Azospirillum brasilense: one gene and its partners. The protein of the gene in region 2 interacts with the protein of the main gene of each other region in a pairwise test. Links are inferred from orthologs where the notes say so. Each region holds a gene or a part of one and is shown on either strand. Other genes may lie near its edges.

Region 1 (4,344 bases), 1.1 Mb from region 2 along the record:
TCGGCATGGCGCGCTCGCTGCGCATGCAGACGCTGGCCGAGGGGGTGGAGACGGAGGAGCAGTTCGGCGGGCTGGCCCGGCTGGGCTGCGACCAGATCCAGGGCTATCTGCTGGGCCGCCCCATGCCCTACGACGATTTCGTGGCCTTCATCGCCCGTCACGCCGCCACTCCAGAGGCGGTCGGCTGACGGGCGATGCCTGCGAGGGCTTTTACGCGCCCAGCACGCTGCGGTCGTTCTTGGCGACCAGCGCCTGGAAATACGGGCCGAGCTTGGCGTCGTCGAGGCCGAAGGCCTGCTGGAAGCGGGCGATCAGGTCACGCTCGCCCTGTTCGGCCTGGCCGTCGGCCATCGCGCTGTCGATCATGTTCAGCAGGATGCATAGCCGCTGCTGCTCGTTCAGGTTCGGCGTGGCGGCGGCCAGGAAGGCGTCGGGCGGGGTGCTGCGCGCGTATTTGAAGCAGCGGTCCAGCTCCTCCCGCGTCGCGCTGCGGCCCATCACGGACAGCAGGTGGCCGACCTCCTCCGGGTCCAGCTCGCCGTCCGAGCCCATGCAGTAGATCAGCGAGACGACCAGCGTCCGGCGGGGGGTGAGATCCAGCGGCGCCGATCCCTTGAACATGTCGAAAAGGCCCATGGTGCTACCTCTGTGGTGACGAACGCCGCACATATGGGGGCGCCGGTCCGGGCAACAAGATGGGACTGCAGGACAGGGTTGCGGCTACATCAACCCTTGGGCTTTGAAGCTGACATGCTTGCCCTTGCCGACGATGACGTGGTCGTGGACGGCGATGCCCAGGCTGTGGGCGGCGCGCAGGATTTCCTTGGTCATCTCGACGTCGGCGCGGCTGGGGGTGGGGTCGCCGGAGGGGTGGTTGTGCACCAGGATGATGGCGCTGGCCGACAGCTCCAGCGCCCGCCGCACCACCTCGCGCGGGTAGACCGGGGTGTGGTCCACCGTGCCGGTCTGCTGCACCTCGTCGGCGATCAGCTTGTTCTTGCGGTCGAGGAAGAGCAGGCGGAACTGCTCCATCGGCTGGTGGGCCATGGCGGCGGTGCAGTAGTCGAGCAGCGACTGCCAGTTGGCCAGGACGGGCCGGTCCATCACCCGCTGCCGCATCCCGCGCAGCGCCGCCGCCCCGACCGCCCGCAGCGTCGCGACCGCCTTGTCGGAGGCCAGCGAGACCTCCCCCACGCAATAGCTGCGCAGGCGGGGCGGCGGAGCGTTGACGACGCTCCAGATGTCGCCAAAATCGCGGATCAGCGCCTTGGCCAGCGGCTTCACGTCGCGGCGCGGGTTGACCGCGAACAGGATCATCTCCAGCAGTTCGTAATCCTGGAGCGCGTCCGGTCCCGCGTCGAGGAAGCGGCTGTAGAGACGCTGGCGGTGGCCCTTGTGATGGGCGTCGTGATGGGCCTCGTGATGGGCCTCCTCCATGGAGACGTCCGGGGGCGTCTCCAGCCCAGGAAGCGGCTGGGCCTCCTCCATTTCCCCCGATCGCTTCGCGCTCTTCCGTCCCGCCATCCCGACGCCACCATACGAATGTGTGCGTCGGGACTATACCCCTTTCGCGGGAAAATCACAGCCGCGGGAATATCATACGGCTGCGGTCGCTTCCTCGGCCGGGACGGCGTAGGGGGGCTTGTGGAAGCCGGCGGGGGACAGGGTGAAGATCTCGCAGCCGTCCTTGGTCACGCCGATGGAATGCTCGAACTGGGCGGACAGCGACTTGTCCTTGGTCACCGCGGTCCAGCCGTCGCCGAGGATCTTCACGTCGTAGCGGCCGGCGTTGATCATCGGCTCGATGGTGAAGATCATGCCCTCGCGCAGGACGGCACCGGTGCCGGGGTTGCCGAAATGCAGGACCGACGGCGGCTCGTGGAAGACGCGGCCCAGCCCATGGCCGCAGAAGTCGCGGACGACGGAATAGCGGTGGCTTTCCGCGAAGGTCTGGATGGCGTGGCCGATGTCGCCCAGCGTGGCGCCCGGCTTCACCTGATTGATGCCGATCATCAGCGCATCGTAGGTGACGTCGACCAGCTTCTTCGCCTTCACGCCGACGTCGCCGCACAGATACATGCGGCTGCTGTCGCCGTACCAGCCGTCCAGGATCGGGGTGACGTCGATGTTCAGGATGTCGCCGTTCTGCAGCCGCTTGTCGCCGGGGATGCCGTGGCAGACCACATGATTGACGGAGATGCAGTTGGCCTTCGGGAAGCCGCGGTAGCCGAGCGGGGCCGGGACGCCGCCATGGTCGCGGATATACTGCTCCAGCAGCCGGTCCAGCTCGCCGGTGGTGACGCCCGGCTGGACGTAGGGCGTGATGAAATCGAGCGTGGCCGCGGCCAGCCGTCCGGCCTTGCGCATGCCCTCGAAATCCTCCGGCCCATGAATCCGGATGCGATGGGAATCGAGGTCGTCGTGGTCCAAGAGAGTCGTCCCTTACAGATCAGGTCCCAGGAAAAGGCGCCGGCAGGCCCGGCGGTGAACACGTATCGCGGTCAATCCGTGCGGATCGGCAGCGGCCGTTCCAGTTCGATCGCCTGCGGGGTGATCCTACAGGACCAGCACACGGCTTCCACCCCCGATTCGAGCGCGAGGCGCAATCCGGCGGCGTAGGCGGGGTCGATGTCGGCGGCGACTCGGAAGTGGGTGCAGTCGGCGCGCTGCACAAGATAGACCATGACCGCCCGCGCGCCCTGGCGGACCATCTCGGCCATCTCCACCAGATGCTTGGCGCCGCGGGTGGTCACGCAGTCCGGGAACTCGGCGGCCCGCCCGTCGCCCCGCGCGGGGCGGCGCAGATGGACGTTCTTGACCTCGACATAGGCCGGCGGCCGGGCCTCGTCCTCCAGCAGGATGTCGATGCGGGAGTTGCGCCCGTACGTCACCTCGCGGCGCAGCCAGGCGTAGCCGGCCAGCTCCGGGATGGTGCCGGCGGCGATGGCGGCGGCGACCAGCCCATTGGGATGCGAGGTGTTGACGCCGACGAGGCAGGGGACATCCGGATCGTCGAGCGCCTCGACCAGCTCCAGCGTGTGGGCGAGCTTGCGCTTGGGGTTGTCCGACCGCGACAGCCAGACGGCGGAGCCGGGGGCGTCCACCCCGATCATGCTGCCCGAGTTCGGCACATGGGCGGTGACCAGGGCGCCGTCGAGGTCCACGTCGGCGAGGAACCGCTTGTAGCGGCGGACGAGGCGGCCTTGCAGGAGGGGGGTGGGGAAGCGCATCTTGGGCCCTAGGTTAAAGCGCGCCTCCGCCGTCCGGCAAGCCCGCCGGTCCCGCCATCCCCGCCCCAACCGAGAACCGAGCCGACTCCGCATGTCCTCGCCCGCCTCCCCCGCAATGCCCAACCCGACCGCCGCCGTCCTCGTCATCGGCAACGAGATCCTGTCGGGCCGCACCAAGGACGCCAACCTGCCGCACATCGCGGAGAAGCTGGCCGGAATCGGCGTCCGCCTGCGCGAGGCGCGCGTCGTGCCGGACGTGGAGGAGGAGATCATCGCGGCGCTGGACGCCCTGCGCGGCCGCTACGGCTACGTCTTCACCACGGGCGGCATCGGGCCGACCCACGACGACATCACGTCCGCCTGCGTCGCCAAGGCCTTCGGCGTGCCGCTGGAGCGCAACGCCGAGGCCGTGGCCCGGCTGGAGCGCCATTACGGCGACCCGTCCAAGCTGAACGAGGCGCGGCTGCGCATGGCCAACATCCCGGCCGGCGCCTCGCTGATCGACAACCCGATCAGCGCCGCGCCGGGCTTCCGCATCGGCAACGTCTTCGTCATGGCGGGCGTGCCCAACATCATGCAGGCGATGCTCGACGGCGTCCTGCCGCAGCTGGAGGGTGGGCCGGACCTGCACGCCCGCACGGTGGCCTGCGAGCTGGCCGAGGGCCAGATCGCCGCCGACCTCGGCGCCCTGCAGGACCGCTATGCCGACCTGGAGATCGGCAGCTACCCCTATTTCCGCAACGGCTTCTTCGGCGTCAGCCTCGTGCTGCGCGGCATCGACGAGGCCCGCGTGGAGGCGGCGACGGAGGAGCTGGCGGGCATCGTCCTGCGCTTGGGCGGTACGCCGAACGTCACGGTGGGGACCAAAGGCTAGAGAGGTCTCTAGGACGCCAAGCCATCCTTGGTCATATTGTCGCCGCCATGGGTAATTCTATGTTGAGCACTGGGACGTGACGGTCATGAAAAGTCGTGCCATGAAACCCTTTGAAAAAGCGGCGATCCTGTTCTTGCTGAAGCATCTGGCCTCCGGCGTGGCCGGGGCCGTTGTCTTGGCGACGGGCCTTCTGATTCTCGACGTCGCCAATCTGGCGACTCTGATGGGAAACAGCGATCA
Region 2 (5,278 bases):
GGACGCCCTCATGGGCCAGCACGCCGGCCAGCGCCGCGATGTGGTCCTGGTGCGAATGCACGCCGCCCGGCGACAGCAGGCCCAGGATGTGGCAGCGCCCGCCCGAGGCCAGCAGCGTCTTGGCGAGGCCGGTCAGGGCGGCGTTGCGCTCCAGCTCGCCCTCGACGATGGCGTGGTCGATCATCACCAGATCCTGGCGGACGACGCGGCCGGCGCCCAGATTCATGTGACCGACCTCGGAGTTGCCCATCTGGCCCTTGGGCAGCCCGACCTCCTCCTCGCTGGCCTCCAGGAAGGCGCGCGGCTCCGACGACCACAGACGGTCCCAGTTGGGCGTGTTGCCCTGCGCGATGGCGTTGTCCTCGCGCTCCTCGCGGTAGCCCCAGCCATCCAGGATGCACAGCACTACGGGTCGGGGACGATTGGTCTCGGTCATCACGGTCCTCATACGCCTGTCACGGTCGGGTTGCGGGTCTCGGTCGAACGGTCTGATGCCAGTCTTCTTATGGCCGGGTTCTTATTGCCTTGGGCCGGATCAGAAAATGGCATGCCTGCTCACGCGCACAATGGGAGTCATGCACGGTGATAGGGGTGTCCGGCCAGAATTTGCTGGGCACGGTAGATTTGCTCCGCCAACATGCCTCGCACCAGCATATGCGGCCATGTCATGGCGCCCAAGGCCAAAAGGAAATCGGCGCGCGCCCGCACGGCGTCGCCGTGGCCGTCGGCCCCGCCGATGAGAAAGGCGATGTCGCCCGCTCCCTGGTCCCGCCAGCCGCCGATCTTGGCGGCGAAGGCTTCGCTGGTGATGGTCTTGCCGCGCTCGTCCAGGGCCACGACGATGGCCCCGGCGGGGATGGCGGCCAGAAGAAGCTCCGCCTCCTGCCGCTTCAACTCGTCGGAGGCGAGGCGTTTCTTCACCTCGACCTCGCGCAGAGTCAGCGGCCAGGACAGGCGCCCGGCATACTCGTCATACAGGTCGCGCGCCGGACCGGTCCGTGACCGCCCAACCGCGGCAAGCCACAGACGCATCGGTCCGACTCCCGTTCGTCACCCGTCCTGAGCGTCGTCCGTCAGGCGCTCATGCGCTCGGCGGAGGGCCGCGGCGTCTCAAGACCCCACATCTTCTCGATGTTGTAGAAGGTCCGGACTTCCGGGCGGAACAGGTGGATGATGACGTCCCCGGCGTCGACCAGAACCCAGTCGCACTGGTTCAGGCCCTCGACCTCGACGCCGCGCAGGCCGGCCTGCTTCATGCGGTCGGCCAGCTTCATGGCCATGGCGGCGATGTGCCGGGTGTTGCGGCCCGACGCCACGATCATGTAGTCGGCGATGCTGGTCTTGCCGGCAAGGTCGATGACGACGACGTCTTCGGCCTGATCGTCGTCCAGGGACTTCTCGACGAGCGCCTTCAGTTCGTCCGGCTGGGGAACGGGAACGGGCGCGGGCCGCACAACGGGCGCGGCCGGTTCGATGAACGTGTTGATGGTACCTACCTCGCGATACAGGGTCACGACCCGCTGGCGCGTGCCCGGCGGATCGCCGTCGCCGAAGCCGGATGCAGCGGGTTGCGGAGGAAAATCCAGGCCGGTGTTTTCGAACCGGCCAACCCCTTGGCCTTGTGCATGCTCACCCGGCGACGGGCATAGCGCTGAGCGGCCATGCCACCAAGCGCTCCCATAGAATAAGTTGGACGGGCGAGAACTGCAACCGGCACCAGCCGGAAGATGCGCGTCCAATGCCGCCAGCGGGGGATTTGCCGAAGATTGTCCGCCCCCATCAGCCAGACGAAGCGCGTTTTCGGGAAGCGCCGCTTCAGCTTGGCCAGCGTGTCGGCGGTGTAGCGGGTGCCAAGCTCGCGCTCGATGGCGGTGACCCGGATGGCCGGATGGCGGGCGGTGCGCCGGGCCTCCTCCAGCCGTTCGGCGAGCGGTGCCATGCCCCGCACCGGCTTCAGCGGGTTCTGCGGGCTGACCAGCCACCACACCTGATCCAGCCCCAGCGCCTTCAGCGCGTACAGGCTGATGTGCCGGTGCCCGGCGTGGGCCGGGTTGAAGGAGCCGCCGAGCAGCCCGATGCGCAGGCCGGCGTGGAGCGGGCCGGCGTAGCGGTGGGGGGGTGGTTTCACGGTACCCCCACCCTAACCCTCCCCCGCTTCGCAGGGGAGGGGATTGACTCCTCCCCCTGCAAAGCGGGGGGAGGTTGGGAGGGGGGCTCGTGGATGGACGTGTTACGGCCGCGTCTGGCCATCGCCGCGCACGACATACTTGTAGCTGGTCAGCTGCTCCGCCCCCACCGGGCCGCGGGCGTGGAACTTGTCGGTGGAAATGCCGATCTCGGCACCCATGCCGAACTCGCCGCCGTCGGCGAACTGGGTGCTGGCGTTCCACAGCACGATGCCGCTGTCGATGCGCTGGAGGAAGCGCTCCGCCGCCGACGGGTCCTCGGTCACGATGGCGTCGGTGTGGTGGGAGCCGTGGCGGTTGATGTGGTCGATCGCCCCGTCCACCCCGTCCACCACGCCGCAGGCGATGATGGCGTCGAGATACTCGGTGTCCCAGTCCTCCGCCGTCACCGCCGTCACGCGCGGGTCGGCGGCCTGGGCGGCGGCGTCGCCACGGACGGCGCAGCCGGCGTCCAGCAGATCCTTCACCAGCACCGGCAGGACGGCGTCGGCGATCCGGCGGTCGACCAGCAGCGTCTCGGCGGCGCCGCAGATCGAGGTGCGGCGCATCTTGGCGTTCATCACCACCTTGCGCGCCTTCTCCGGGTCGGCCCCGGCGTCGACATAGACGGTGTTGTTGCCGTCCAGATGCTTGATGACCGGGATGCGGCTCTCCTCGGCGATGCGCTGGATCAGCGACTTCCCGCCGCGCGGGACGATCACGTCGATGAAATCGCGCATGGTCAGCATGTGGCCGACCGCCGCCCGGTCCGTGGTCGGGACGAGCTGGATCGCCGCCTCCGGCAGACCGGCGGCGCGCAGGCCGTCGGCCAGACAGGCGGCGATGGCGCGGGATGAGCGGATGCTCTCCGAGCCGCCGCGCAGGATCGCCGCGTTGCCCGACTTCAGGCAGAGGCCGCCGGCGTCGGCGGTCACATTGGGGCGGCTCTCGTAGATGATGCCGATCACGCCCAGCGGCACGCGCACGCGCTGGATGGCCAGCCCGTTGGGGCGGGTCCATTCGGCGATGACGCCGCCGATGGGATCGGGGAAGTCGGCGATATCCTCCAGCCCCTTGGCCATCGCCTCGATGCGGGCGTCGTTGAGGGCCAAGCGCTCGATCATGGGGCCGGCGAGGCCGCGCTCCCGGGCGGCGGCGACGTCCGCGTCGTTGGCCGCCTGGATCTCCGCCTTGCGGGCGCGGATCGCGGCGGCCGCCGCCCGCAAGGCCTGATCCTTCGACGGGCTTGGCACGGTCGCCAGCTCCGCCGCGGCGGCGCGGGCGGCGCGGCCGAGGGCGAGCATCTGATCGTGCAAGGCGTCGGTGGTCTCAAGCAGGGCGGACATCGGTCTCACTCCAGTGGCGTTCGCCAAACAAAAAGGGCCGGAACCATAGCCCATCCCGCGGCTCCGCGAAAGCCATGGCGGCTAAGCCGAATTGCTGATCGGTGTACTCAACAATCCGTCTGTGCCGCGGCCGATTGCGGGGGTAGCGTGGCTTTCCGCATCATCGGTGAGGGAGAACCCCATGGTCCGGCCCATGGTCCGGCTTGTCCGCCGCGGCAGCGTCGCCGCGTGCCTGATGCTGTCCGGCATGATCGCGACGGCCTGGGCCGAAACGGCGCTGGAATCGCCTGTGGAACGGGGGCGCGCCCTGGTCAACGGAATCGTCGCCTGCGGCAACTGCCACACGCCGCAGGGGCCGGGCGGTCCGGTGGCGGGACGCGAACTGGCCGGCGGGACGCCCTTCGTCGAGGACCCCTTCACCGCCTACGCCTCCAACATCACGCCGGACCCGGAGACGGGGATCGGGCGCTGGACCGACGAGCAGCTGATCACCGCCATCCGCGAGGGCAAGCGCCCCGACGGCAGTCTGATCGGCCCGCCGATGCCTTTCGGCTTCTACCGCGGCCTGTCGGACGGCGACCTGCGCGCCATCGTCGCCTATCTGCGCAGCGTTCCGCCGGTGCGGCATTCTGTCCCGAAGTCGGAGTACCGCATGGCGCTGCCCGCCGCCTACGGCCCGCCGGTCGGGACGGTGGCGGAGGTGCCGCGTACGGACCCGGTGACCTACGGCGCGTACATGGCCGGGCCGCTCGGCCACTGCATGGAGTGCCACACGCCGATGCTGCCGGACGGGCGGCTCGACATGACCCGCATGGGGGCCGGCGGGCGCAACTTCACCGGGCCGTGGGGCAACGCGGTGTCCCGCAACATCACGCAGGACAAGGAGCACGGGCTGGGCGGATGGACCGACGCGGAGATCGGCAAGGCCATCACGGAGGGTGTACGTCCCGACGGCAGCCGACTGAGCCCGCCGATGGGCTATCACTATTACAAGTCCATGAGCGACGGCGAGCTGGGCGCCCTGGTCACGTACCTCCGTACGCTTCCCCCGACCCGCTAGACCCCACCGGCCGTACGTGAAATACCGCACCGCCGAAAACGCAGTACCGTAAGCGTCGCCGAGAAGGCATAGTCCGCGGGCTTTTCCACCCGCCGGACCGTGGCCCCATGCTGACCCTGCTGCTGATCGTCTCCGCCTTCTTCGCGGGCGTGCTCAACGCCGTGGCCGGTGGCGGCAGCTTCCTGACCTTCCCGGCGCTGATCATGGCCGGCGTGCCGCCGCTGAACGCCAACGCCACCAGCACGGTGGCGGTGTCGCCGGGCGCGCTGGCCAGCGCCTACGGCTACCGGCGGGAGTTGGGACGGATCAAGGAGGTCAGCCTGCCGGCCTTCCTCGGCGTCAGCCTGATCGGCGGGCTGCTGGGCGCGCTGCTCCTGCTGTGGACGCCGCAGCGCGTGTTCGAGGCGGTCATCCCCTGGCTGCTGCTGTTCGCGACGGTGCTGTTCGCCTTCGGCCCGAAGGTGTCGGCCTACATCCGCCGCAACTTCAAGGTCGGCCACAACACGGTGCTGATCGTGCAGTTCTTCATCGCCATCTACGGCGGCTATTTCGGCGGGGGGATCGGCATCCTGATCCTGGCGACGCTGGGCGTCTTCGGCCTGACCGACCTACACGCGATGAACGGGCTGAAGGCGCTGGTCTCTGGCTGCCTCAACGCGGTGGCGGTGGTGGCCTTCGTCCTCGGCGGCGCGGTCTACTGGAACGAG
Region 3 (4,512 bases), on a different replicon or contig from region 2:
GCCAGCCGCAGCAAGGTCCACAGCGGCACCGAGGCGAACAGGGCGTGCGACAGCGCCGCCGCCGACAGGACGGAGGCGAAGGCGGCGAAGGCGCGGATGTGACCGACCCGCGTGATGACGCGGTGGGCGAACAGGGAGCCGCCGGTCAGCCCGGTGTAAAAGGCGGCGGTGATCAGGCCCACCGCGACCGCTCCGGATTCCGTGCCGGCCAGCCGCAGGCCGATGAGCGTGCTGAGCGCGCCGTTGCCCAGCATCAGGAAAGCGACCCCGAGCAGGAGCGAAAGTACCGACCGTGCAACCTGCGGCATGTGTCCGACCACCCGTTCCTTTCATGAAAAACCGGCGCCGCAGCCCGGAGGCCACGGCGCCGGCCCTTGGATGGCACCCGCCGGATGGCGAATCAACCCTTGTAATTCGCGGATTCGGTGGCGTCCCAGCCATTCCACAGAAATGCAGAAGAGGTACCGCTGGGGGAGCAGCGATACCTCTTCCGGTTGAGCGCTTGATCGTCTCCGGGCGGCTTGCCCGGTGTCCGGCTATTCCGCCGGGGTGGCGATCAGCGTCTCAGGCAGGGTGTCCTTGCGGATGCGCAGGAGTTCCTTCCACTTCTTGAGGGCGGCGATCAGGATCACGAAGCCGAGCGACAGCATGATGATCGAGATGCCGGCGTTGAAGACGTTGTAGCCCTTGGCCAGCGGGTTCAGATAGACGTTGGTGATCATCCAGTAGCCGGCGTAGTTCACCGTCACGAACAGGTAGGCCAGCGGGACGAGGCAGGTCAGCATGTAGACCCGTTTCTGGCCTAGGCGCAGGATGATCGTGGCGCCGATGATCAGGCCGACCGAGGCCATGAGCTGGTTCGACACCCCGAACAGCGCCCACACCGAGTTGATGTCGCCCGACGTCAGCAGGTAACCCCAGGCCACGCAGGCCAGCACGCTCGCGGCGATCGAACCGGGCACCCAGTCGAGACGCTTCAGCGGGGCATAGAGGTCGCCGCCCAGGTCCTGGATCAGGTAGCGGGCCACGCGGGTGCCGCTGTCCACCGCGGTCAGGATGAAGACCGCCTCGAACATCACGACGAACTGGAAGAAGTAGGAGGCCAGCGTGCCGAACCACGGGATGCGGGTGAAGATTTCCGTCATGCCGACCGCGAGCGTCACCGCGCCGCCGGTGCGGCCGTAGAGGTCGAGGCCGATTTCCTGGCTGAGCCGCGGCAGATCGACAACCTGCATGTTCAGGGCCTGGAAGGCGGCGGGCGAGGAGTTGATGGCGAAATAGTCGGCCGGGTGCAGGGAGGTGGCGGCGATCAGCGCCATGACGCCGACCACGCATTCCGCCAGCATGCCGCCGAAGGCCACGGTGCGGATGTCGCTCCATTTGTCGATCAGCTTCGGCGTGGTGCCCGAGCCGATGAAGGCGTGGAAGCCGGAGATGGCGCCGCAGGCGATGGTGATCGAGATGAACGGCCACACCGGGCCGGCCAGCACCGGGCCGCCGCCATGGATGAAGTCGGTGAGCGCGGGGAAGCGGATTTCCGGATTGATGAAAACGACGCCGACGACGAGCGCGCCGAACACGCCGATCTTCATGAAGCTCGACAGGTAGCCGCGCGGGGTCAGCAGCATCCACACCGGCAGCGCCGTGGCGAAGAAGGCGTAGATCGGCAGGATCAGCGCGACCGTCTCAGCGTGCAGCGTCAGCCAGCTGCCCAGCACCGTGCCCTGGATGTAGGGGCCGGCGAAGACGGAGGCGGCGATGGCGGCGATGCCGACCTGCGTGGCGCCCTTGGACGAGCCGGTGATCTTCTCGTAGAGGCCGAGCGCGACGGCGATCGGGATCGTCATGAAGACCGCGAAGGCGCCCCAGGCGTTGCGTTCCAGCGCATGGACGACGACCATCGACAGGCCGGCCATGGTGATGGTGATGATGAACAGCATCGCCAGACCGGTGCACCAGCCGGCGACCGGGCCGAGTTCGGCCTTGGCAACCTCCGACAGGGACTGGCCCTTGTGCTTCATCGAGGCGAACAGCACGACCGTGTCGTGCACCGCGCCGCCGATGACGCAGCCGATCAGCAGCCACAGGAAGCTCGGCAGATAGCCGAACTGCGCGGCCAGCACGGGGCCGACCAGCGGGCCGGCGGCGGCGATCGCCGCGAAATGCTGGCCGGCGTTCACCCACTTCTTGGTGGGAACATAGTTTCGCCCGTCGGCCAGGATGTGGGACGGCGTCACCTCGGAATCATCGGCACGGAGCACCTTGCGCACAAAGAACACGCCGTAGAAGCGGTAGCAGAGGGCGAGGATGCAGAGTGTCGCGATCACAAATGTTAGGGCGTGATCCATGACAGCTCTCCTTGGAAGGAACTGCCGTCACGGTAGGCCGGGTTTCACCCTTCGTGTGGTGCCCTCCCCGGAGCGGCGCCATGGCGTGGCGAGCGGTCGGAAAGCGGGGGTGAGCGGTGGAGGCTGTCTTCCCCTCTCCCGGGGCGGGAGAGGGAAAATCAACCGATGCCCAGCCGTTCCTTCAGCGGGCCGAGGAAGCGGCGGCTGACCGGGATGCTCTGGCCGCCCAGCGTCTGGATTTCCGCCAGACCGTTGTCGATCAGGCGGATTTCCCGGATGCGGTCGGGGTTGACCAGATATTGCCGGTGGCAGCGCACCAGCGGGGTGCGCTCCTGCAAGGTCAGCAGGGTCAGCTCGGTGAAGCGTTCCTCGCCGTCGGCACCGACGACGAAGACGCCGCTCGCCTTGGAGGCCACGCATTCCACCTCGTCCAGCTTCAGCAGGGAGATGCGGTTGTGGCCGGTGCAGGGGATCAGCCGCAGCGGGGCGGCGTCCTTCAGAACGGCGAGGTCCTGCGGCGCCCGCTCGCGGCGCAGCCGTTGCAGCGTCTTCGCCAGCCGGGCCGGGTCCGCCGGCTTCAGCAGATAGTCGAAGGCGTGCTCCTCGAAGGCCTGGACGGCGTACTCGTCGTGGGCGGTCAGAAAGACGATGCGGGGCATCCGCTCCGGGTCGAGCATGCTCAGCATTTCCAGCCCGCTGACCCGCGGCATCTGGATGTCGAGGAAGACCACGTCGGGCGGCTGGCGGTTGATGGCGCCGATGGCCTCGATGGCGTTGGCGCATTCCCCGACGACCTGGAGGTCGGGGAACTCCTCCAGGAGGCGCCGCAGCTCCTCGCGGGCCAGCGGCTCGTCGTCCACGATCAGGACGGTCATCATGGCGCGGTCTCCGCGACGGCAGGGATGTCCAGGGGAAGGCGCAGGGTGATGCGGGTGAGGACGTCGGCCTCGCAGGCGACGTCCACCCCGTAACCGTCGCCGAAGCGGTTGCGGACGCGGCGGTCCACGATGGACATGCCGAGCCCGTCACCGCCCGGCTTTTCCTCGTAGAGGCCGGCGTTGTCCTCCACCGCCAGCAGCAGGTCGCCGCCTTCCCGCCGCGCCGCGATGCGGACATGGCCGGGGCCGAGGAGCTGCGACGTGCCGTGCTTGATGGCGTTCTCGACCAGCGGCTGGAGCAGGAAGGCCGGCAGCCGGGCGTGGCGCAGAGCCTCGGGCACGTCAATCTCCACCGACAGGCGCCCGGTGAAGCGCGCCAGCTCGATCTGGAGATAGGCGCTGACATGCTCCACCTCGTCGGCCACCGTGGCCTCCTGGCTGGGGCGCTTCAGGTTCTTGCGGAAGAAGACCGACAGGCTCTGCACGAGCTGGCGTGCCCGCTCCGGATCGTTGCGGATGACCGCGGAGATGGTGTTGAGCGCGTTGAACAGGAAATGCGGGTTCACCTGAGCGTGCAGCAGCTTGATCTCCGACTGGGCGAGCAGCGCCTTCTGCTGCTCGTAGCGCCCGGCGAGGATCTGGCTGGACAGCAGCCGGGCGATGCCCTCCCCCAGCGTGCGGTTGATGGTGGAGAACAGCTTGGTCTTCGGCTCGTACAGCTTCACGGTGCCGATCACCCGGTCGTCCTCGCCGACCAGCGGGATCACCAGCGAGGCGCCCAGCCGGCAGTTCGGGTGGATCGAGCATTTGTAGGACACCAGATTGCCGTCGGCGTAGAGCACTTGGTTGTTGGCGATCGCCTGGTAGGTCTGGGGCGAGGTGATCGGCGTGCCCGGCAGATGATGGTCGTCGCCGACGCCGATGAAGGCCAGCAGCTTCTCGCGGTCGGTGATGGCGACGGCGCCGACGCCCGTCTCCTCGTAGATGATGCGGGCGACCCGCATGCTGTTCTCTTCGTTGAAGCCCTGGCGCAGCACGCCGTCGGCCCGCGCGGCGATCTTCAGCGCCTTGGCGGAGAAGGCGCTCGACTGCTTGTCGATCAGGGCGCGGCGGTCCATCAGGATTCGCATGAACAGCCCCGCCCCCAGCGTGTTGGCGACGATCATCGGCAGCGCCACCACCTCGACCAGATGGACCGCCGCCGGGAAGGGCTTGGCCACCAGCAGGATGATCAGCATCTGGGCGATTTCCGCCACCAGCGTGACGGCGCCGACGCGCAGCGGGTC

Evidence for each region. The genes of interacting proteins can lie anywhere in the genome.
Region 1: the proteins of D3869_RS05320 (region 2) and sfsA interact in binary tests that used the Escherichia coli proteins (3 or more experiments, as listed by UniProt). The link is inferred for Azospirillum brasilense from one-to-one orthologs.
Region 3: the proteins of D3869_RS05320 (region 2) and btsR interact in binary tests that used the Escherichia coli proteins (3 or more experiments, as listed by UniProt). The link is inferred for Azospirillum brasilense from one-to-one orthologs.

What each region holds. Positions count from the first base shown.
Region 1 is NZ_CP032345.1:2,183,204-2,187,547, forward strand. What follows is about bases 1,367-4,198. They hold sfsA (DNA/RNA nuclease SfsA), read right to left. Parts: upstream 3,231-4,198; coding sequence 2,502-3,230; downstream 1,367-2,501. Other genes in these bases: radC (RadC family protein), read right to left, coding at 1,367-1,524; map (type I methionyl aminopeptidase), read right to left, coding at 1,597-2,367; D3869_RS10590 (competence/damage-inducible protein A), read left to right, coding at 3,322-4,104; D3869_RS10595 (hypothetical protein), read left to right, coding at 4,190-4,198. Also shown: D3869_RS10565 (bifunctional diguanylate cyclase/phosphodiesterase), read left to right, coding at 1-188; D3869_RS10570 (TerB family tellurite resistance protein), read right to left, coding at 211-636; more of radC, read right to left, coding at 721-1,366; more of D3869_RS10595, read left to right, coding at 4,199-4,344. UniProt on the Escherichia coli protein: Binds to DNA non-specifically. Could be a regulatory factor involved in maltose metabolism.
Region 2 is NZ_CP032345.1:1,083,016-1,088,293, reverse strand. What follows is about bases 1,372-4,278. They hold D3869_RS05320 (glutamate-5-semialdehyde dehydrogenase), read right to left. Parts: upstream 3,512-4,278; coding sequence 2,231-3,511; downstream 1,372-2,230. Other genes in these bases: D3869_RS05315 (c-type cytochrome), read left to right, coding at 3,693-4,278; D3869_RS05325 (nicotinate-nucleotide adenylyltransferase), read right to left, coding at 1,511-2,128; rsfS (ribosome silencing factor), read right to left, coding at 1,372-1,454. In the rest of the region: gpmI (2,3-bisphosphoglycerate-independent phosphoglycerate mutase), read right to left, coding at 1-436; 23S rRNA (pseudouridine(1915)-N(3))-methyltransferase RlmH, read right to left, coding at 574-1,032; more of rsfS, read right to left, coding at 1,074-1,371; more of D3869_RS05315, read left to right, coding at 4,279-4,571; D3869_RS05310 (sulfite exporter TauE/SafE family protein), read left to right, coding at 4,679-5,278. UniProt on the Escherichia coli protein: Catalyzes the NADPH-dependent reduction of L-glutamate 5-phosphate into L-glutamate 5-semialdehyde and phosphate. The product spontaneously undergoes cyclization to form 1-pyrroline-5-carboxylate.
Region 3 is NZ_CP032347.1:320,937-325,448, reverse strand. Bases 1,367-4,366 are described here. They hold btsR (two-component system response regulator BtsR), read right to left. Parts: upstream 3,227-4,366; coding sequence 2,507-3,226; downstream 1,367-2,506. Other genes in these bases: D3869_RS23675 (sensor histidine kinase), read right to left, coding at 3,223-4,366; D3869_RS23685 (carbon starvation CstA family protein), read right to left, coding at 1,367-2,348. Outside these bases: D3869_RS23690 (MFS transporter), read right to left, coding at 1-308; more of D3869_RS23685, read right to left, coding at 537-1,366; more of D3869_RS23675, read right to left, coding at 4,367-4,512. UniProt on the Escherichia coli protein: Member of the two-component regulatory system BtsS/BtsR, which is part of a nutrient-sensing regulatory network composed of BtsS/BtsR, the low-affinity pyruvate signaling system YpdA/YpdB and their respective target proteins, BtsT and YhjX.